2 regions of the Halomonas sp. B23F22_20 genome follow, and region 1 is predicted to be linked to the other one. Evidence: riboswitches for the same ligand, from Rfam matches in the RefSeq annotation. Region 1 holds a riboswitch; the other holds the start of a gene.

Region 1 (3,201 bases):
TCGAAGCCCACCGCGCGCAGCATGGCACGGCTGGCCGACTTGCCGACGCCGTCCACCACCGGGGCGGAATGGCGTCGACGCGGATCCTGGGGCGTATCGCTCATGGCATGGTCTCCTCGGCTCGGTCACAGTGAACCTTCAGAGGGTGGCCGCCTGCGCCCGTGCTGGCAACCGTTCAGACCGTGCGATGGACCTCGGCCGGTCGCCACCAGGCCACCAGCAGGGCGACCAGGCTGGAGGCCACCAGCGCCCCGAGGAAGGGCGGCAGGGTCGGCACGCCACCGGGGAAGCTCGCCGCCAGCAGGCCCTGGACCAGGCTGCCGGAGGCGACCCAGCCCGGCAGCGCGGCACCAACCAGGCCGGCCACCCCGCCGGCCACGGCCGCGGCGGCGCTCATCCGCGCCCACAGCCCGAGCAGCACCGGTATCACGATGGCGGCGCACAGCAGATCGGCAATCAGGAACAGCCGCAGCACCGAGAGCCCCTGCAAGGCGATCGCCACCACCGGCACCATCAGCGCCACAGTGACCCAACGGGCCGCGCCCAGCGACAGGCCACGACGGCCGCTGCCGGCCACCACCAGCGAAGCGATGCCGTTCTGCAGGGTATCGACGCTGGAGGCCACCAGGGTCACCGCCAGCACCAGAGCCGGCAGGGCCAGCCAGCCCGGCGCCTCGGCGAGTAGCGCGAAGAACGGAATCGGCGGCTCGCCAAGCGACACCCCGGCCATGGCGGCCAACATGCCAAGACCGCCGACCACCGCTACCACCAGCACGGTGGTCACGCCGCCCAGCCAGGCGCCGCGGCCCAGGGCACGCTCGTCCCGCGCCGCCCAGACTCGCTGCCAGTAGCCCTGGTGGAAGAGGTTGGCCGCGGTCACCGCGATCACCAGCGTCAGCGCCACGGAGAGAGCGTCACCGGCAGGGATCGACGGCAGCGAGGCGTCGACGGGCAGCGCAGGCAACCGGGCGAGCGCCACGCCGCCCACCACCAGCAGCAGGGCCAGCAGCAGCCAGGCCTGCCAGCGGTCGGTGGCAAGGCTAGCCCGCAGGCCACCCACCGCGGTGTAGAGCAGGGTCGCCACCGCCACCCCGATCACCACCAGGTTGACCGACACGTCGGACAGCAGGCCGGTGATGGCGCCGATGGCGGTCAGCTCGGCGGCCAGGAAGCAGCCCATGTAGAGCACCGAGACCAACGATACCCAGCGCCGCACGCCGGCGCCGAAACAGGCCTCGGCGTATTCGCCGATGCTGCGGCCCTCGGGCAGCCGGCGGCGGATGGCCGGCCCGAAAGCGCCGAGCACGATGAACGGCAGCGCCGAGCCGATCGCATAGCCGGCCAGACCCAGCGGCCCCACGAAGGCGCCGATCTCGGGCGGAGCAAAGAGGATCCAGGCACCCATGCCGGAGGCCAGGAAGGACAGCCCCAGGGTCGGAGCCGACTGGGAGTTGCGGGCGGTGACGTAGTCGTCGAGGGGGCCATCGGCCCGGCGGGCCCTGAGGCCCAGAACGGTAAAGCACAGCAGCGCCGCGCCGAGCACGGCAGACGTCAGGTAAGGCATGTCGCACTTCCTCCGCCGGTATGAACCGGATCAGGTTCCAGGGTCAGCGACGAACGCTCTCTCAGCCTCGCGCACGGCGAGACTCCCCTGGCGACAGTGAGTGAATTGTGAGGGCGACCCTCAAGCCACGACCGAGACGGCCGATATCGGTATCGCCCGACCAGCATGACACAACGACACCCGAATTCGAACGTCCCACACGCCGGAAGCCTGCCATGCCATTCACCGAAGCCAAGGAACATGCCCCCGGATGCCTGCACGGTATCTTCGCCGACCCCTATACCGCCTTCGACAATCTGGTCGGCGAACGCCTGCTCCACCTGCGCGTGGCCCTTCAGGCCCTGCTGGCGACGCCGATGCGTGAAGAATGCCTGACGCTGCGGGTGATCCACGGCTGGGAAAACGGCGGCTGCGCCGCCGGAGACCTGCGGCACAGCGACCACCGGCTGAATAACCTGGCGGACTATCGGGCCGTGGCCGAGCGCTACCACCGGGCCGCTGAGGCGCTCGCCCCACTGCCCCGTGACGAGGCATCGCTGCTCGCCGAGCCGCTGGCCGCTGCCATCGCCGCGGCCCGATCGGATGGCATCGAGGTCGACGCCGAGACGCGCAACAATCCCGCCCGCTGGTCGGCCTTCCCCTGGGGCCTGTCGCTGTACACCTTCTTCAAGGTCTATCACCGCCTGATCTACGGCGAGGACGACGCCTACCGCTCGATCCGCTGCGAGACGCCCGAGGGCAGCCGGCAGATCCACGAATTCCACCTGGAAGAAGGCGAGTTTGCCGTGGTCCTGCCCGCCGACGGCGAGCTCGGCCAAAGCGTGCTATTGCTGCATGAGAGCCAGCTAGGGCCGGTGGAGCAACTCATCGGAGAGAGCCTGATCGACCATTGAGGCACTATCGGCGAAAGCATTCCCGATAGTGCCAAGCGAGACAGTCACGATTGGGGAAAACCTCGGGTCCCAGACTCAAGGGCTTGCCATCGAGATCCTGTAGCTGGTGTTTCAGCTGCCCCACCACATCCGCATCGTTCAGCTCCGGCGCTATCCGGATGCGATCTCGGTCATCGATGGCCAAGAGCCCCATATCGAAGGCTCGATCATGCAATGCATTGAGACAGAGCCCGTTGGCCGGATCGAGACGCGATTCTGGCCGCGCTCGCCAGGGCACGATATGGCTGGCAATCAGCAGGTCTTCGTGGCGTAGGCCGGTGATCACGCAGCGTGTGTCATAGCGGATCATCACCGCCTTGCGGAAAAGAGGCTGGCCGAGACGCCGCTTCTGCAGGCCACTCGTTTCCTGGCCTGAGAAGTCGCCATATTTCTCGACGTTCGCGCTCTCTTCCTGCTCGTGGAACGCCAATTCCGCCCAGGCTTCCTCACACTCCTTCCCTACCTGCTCTGGGCTGGCAATCAATCGCTGCCAGAGCAGAGCATCCTGTCGAGAGGCACCGGAAAGGCCTTTCTTTCCAAGGGCCTGGACCTCGGGGTCGAGACTCGCATAGTTGGTGAGTTTCATCGCCACGGAGTTCACCGAGCGCCCCATGCGCTCGGCTAATACCATCACCTCCGGCCGACGCTTGTGTAGTTGTCCGAACGTCAGCTGACAATAGAGGAATAGTACCTGCAATCGATCCT
Region 2 (3,201 bases), on a different contig from region 1:
GCGACGTGCCTTGTTCATGTGTCCCGGGTACCAGCCGAGCATCACATCTCTCCTGCTTGCCAAATGAAACGGCCGACCATCATAGCAGATGGCCGGCCGCCTCAGGACGGGGCTCGACTATTCCCCGGGATGAAAGTCGATGGCGACCGAGTTGATGCAGTAGCGTTGGCCGGTGGTCTCGGCCGGGCCGTCCGGGAAGACATGGCCGAGGTGGGCATCGCAGCGGGCGCAGATTACTTCGGTGCGCTGCATGCCGTGGCTCGAATCGGCATGCTGCTCAACGCAGCCGGAGGCAAGCGGACGGTCGAAGCTCGGCCAGCCGCAGCCGGCGTCGAACTTGTGCTCGTTCTCGAACAGCGGGGCGTGACAACACACGCAGTGATAGATGCCGTGCTCGTCGGTGACTCCGTGGTCTCCGGAGAAGGGGCGTTCGGTGCCTTTCTCCCGAGTGACGTGATATTGCTCGGGAGTGAGCTGTTCACGCCATTCGGCATCGCTCTTCTCTATCTTCTTGCGCATGGACTTTCTCCTTATCGCGTCGCGGGCGCCTGCACCTCATTGTGACATCCGAAGGGCGGTTTTTTTCCACCTCGGCTACCAACGCTGAGGTCGCGCAGCACCCCGTGCTTGACAGTTTCCAGGGGGCTCAGTAATATACGCGCCATCTCGACGAGGCGAGACACAGCGTCCCATTCGTCTAGTGGTCCAGGACACCGCCCTTTCACGGCGGTAACAGGGGTTCGAACCCCCTATGGGACGCCACTCTTCTCGATGAGATATCGGAGTGCGGGAATAGCTCAGTGGTAGAGCATCGCCTTGCCAAGGCGAGGGTCGCGAGTTCGAATCTCGTTTCCCGCTCCATTTGTCCATTTGGGCAATGATGCGTCCCATTCGTCTAGTGGTCTAGGACACCGCCCTTTCACGGCGGTAACAGGGGTTCGAACCCCCTATGGGACGCCACTTCCGATGTTTGACAATGCGAGACCTGCGGGAATAGCTCAGTGGTAGAGCATCGCCTTGCCAAGGCGAGGGTCGCGAGTTCGAATCTCGTTTCCCGCTCCAATCTTCCCTCGGGAAATTGGATTAGGAAGTCAGGCGGTCGAGGGTCGCGAGCTGGAGCGCCAGCCCGGTCGAATCTCGTTTTCCGCTCCATTTGTCCATTAGGGCAATGATTGCGTCCCATTCGTCTAGTGGCCTAGGACACCGCCCTTTCACGGCGGTAACAGGGGTTCGAACCCCCTATGGGACGCCACTTCGCATCGTCTCCTTCCTGTAGAGCGGGAATAGCTCAGTGGTAGAGCATCGCCTTGCCAAGGCGAGGGTCGCGAGTTCGAATCTCGTTTCCCGCTCCATTTTCTACGTAGCAATATCCGGTAGGCCAAGGCTCGGGTCACGACCCGGTGTGCCGGCCCAGTCGAATCTCGTTTCCCGCTCCATTCAATTCCAGTGCCTCAATCGGTCTGGCCAAGGCTCACGCCGCGAGCCGGGGCGCCGGTCCGATCGAATCTCGTTTCCCGCTCCATGTCAAGATTCTTACGATCCCTCCCCACTCGATCCAGGCGCGGATCACGATCCGGCATGCCGATCTGATGGGTCGTTTTTCTCGCTTTAGTCTGCCTTACCCCTTACCCCTTACCCCTTACCCCTTACCCCTTACCCTGTTCTTTCACTTCCGTCCGTCGATGCCGCCAAGCGAGGCCGACTGTTCTTGCGTACGTGAATGCGCTATGGTCGACCAAGACACGGGGTGCGGCAGACGCCGCTGAGATGATACCCGTTGAACCTGATCCAGTTCACACTGGCGAAGGGATGTCGGCCGGCTCCAGCGCGGCGCCCTTTGCCGCGTACCAAGGAGTTCCCATGGCCGATTCTCCCCTTCCGATCGCTGAACAGGTGGTGCTCATTACCGGCGGTGCCCGTGGCCTCGGTGCGCACTTGAGCCGTGCGTTCCTCGCCCAGGGCGCCCGGGTGGTGATCAACTACTTCCAGAGTCGCGAGGCCGCCGAGACATTGGTGAAGGAGACGCCGCAGCGGGCCCTGGCCGTGCAGGCGGACGTGCGGGAAGCCGGTGCGGTCACCGCGCTGTTCGAGCGGGCCCGTCGCCACTTCGGCGCGCCGATCACCACCGTGGTGAACAACGCGCTGCCCGAGTTCACCTTCAATGGCGATGCGCGTCCCCACGCCGACGCGCTGGACTGGGCGCACCTCAACCAGCAGATCGAGGGCATCAACCGCGGGGCGCTGAATACCACCCGCTCGGCGCTTGACGGCATGCGCGAACGCGGTGGCGGCCGTATCCTCAATATCGGCACCAATCTGTTCCAGAACCCCGTGGTGCCCTATCACGACTATACCGCCGGCAAGGCCGCGCTCCTCTCTTTGACCCGCACGCTGTCCCATGACCTGGGGCCCGATAACATCACCGTGAACATGATCTCCGGCGGGCTCCTGCGCACCACCGACGCGTCGAGCGCGACCCCGGAAGCGGTCTTCGAGCTGATCGCGCAGAACACGCCGTTGCGCCGGGTGACCACGCCGGAGGAATTCGCCGACGCGGCCCTGTTCTTCGCCTCGCCCTGGGCGAGGGCGGTCACCGGCCAGAACCTGATCGTCGACGGCGGGCTGGTGAAAGGATGATGATGCCGCGCAGTTCCGACGAGACCCTGCACATCAACCTGTTCGTCATGGGCTGCGGCCACCATCGCGCGGCCTGGCGGCATCCCGACTCCTGCGCCGAGCGGCTCGGCGACATCGCCTATTACGAGTCGCTGGCGCGCACTGCCGAGCGCGGCAAGCTGGATGCGGTGTTCTTCGCCGACGGCATGAGCGCCGGCAGCGTGGAGGACGGCTTTCACTGGCACCTCGAACCGCTGACCGCGCTCTCCGCCATGAGTCGGGCGACCCGGCGAATCGGCCTGATCAGCACGATCTCGAGTACCTTCTACACACCGTTTCACGCGGCCAGGCTGGTGGGGTCGCTGGATCACATCTCCGGCGGGCGCGTGGGCTGGAACGTGGTGACCTCGATGTTCGACGGCGAGGCGCGCAATCATGGCTATCCGGCGATGCCCGACCACGCTGAGCGCTATGCCCGTGCCGAGGAATTCGTCGAGACCGTACTGGCGCTCTGGGACAGCTGGTCCGACGACGCCATCGAACGCGATCGGCAGGGCCGCTACGCCGATCCGCACAAGGTGCGCA

What was found. Region 1 has a riboswitch for thiamine pyrophosphate ahead of ACGTN6_RS10045 (sodium:solute symporter family transporter). Riboswitches for the same ligand answer to the same signal wherever they lie in the genome.
Region 2: it holds a riboswitch for thiamine pyrophosphate, as region 1 does, so the genes downstream of both, ACGTN6_RS00860 (3-oxoacyl-ACP reductase) here and ACGTN6_RS10045 (sodium:solute symporter family transporter) in region 1, are expected to answer to the same signal.

Annotation. Positions count from the first base shown of each region.
Region 1 covers NZ_JBIEKH010000010.1:63,234-66,434, reverse strand. Annotated here, with positions in the region: gene ilvD (dihydroxy-acid dehydratase) at 1-104, opposite strand, end outside; gene ACGTN6_RS10045 (sodium:solute symporter family transporter) at 176-1,564, opposite strand; TPP riboswitch at 1,554-1,663, opposite strand; gene ACGTN6_RS10040 (hypothetical protein) at 1,780-2,457, shown strand; gene ACGTN6_RS10035 (HNH endonuclease) at 2,462-3,201, opposite strand, start outside.
Region 2 covers NZ_JBIEKH010000001.1:188,233-191,433, forward strand. Annotated here, with positions in the region: gene ylqF (ribosome biogenesis GTPase YlqF) at 1-42, opposite strand, end outside; gene msrB (peptide-methionine (R)-S-oxide reductase MsrB) at 118-519, opposite strand; tRNA gene ACGTN6_RS00830 (tRNA-Glu) at 687-762, shown strand; tRNA gene ACGTN6_RS00835 (tRNA-Gly) at 787-861, shown strand; tRNA gene ACGTN6_RS00840 (tRNA-Glu) at 885-960, shown strand; tRNA gene ACGTN6_RS00845 (tRNA-Gly) at 988-1,062, shown strand; tRNA gene ACGTN6_RS00850 (tRNA-Glu) at 1,177-1,252, shown strand; tRNA gene ACGTN6_RS00855 (tRNA-Gly) at 1,278-1,352, shown strand; TPP riboswitch at 1,734-1,827, shown strand; gene ACGTN6_RS00860 (3-oxoacyl-ACP reductase) at 1,861-2,637, shown strand; gene ACGTN6_RS00865 (LLM class flavin-dependent oxidoreductase) at 2,640-3,201, shown strand, end outside.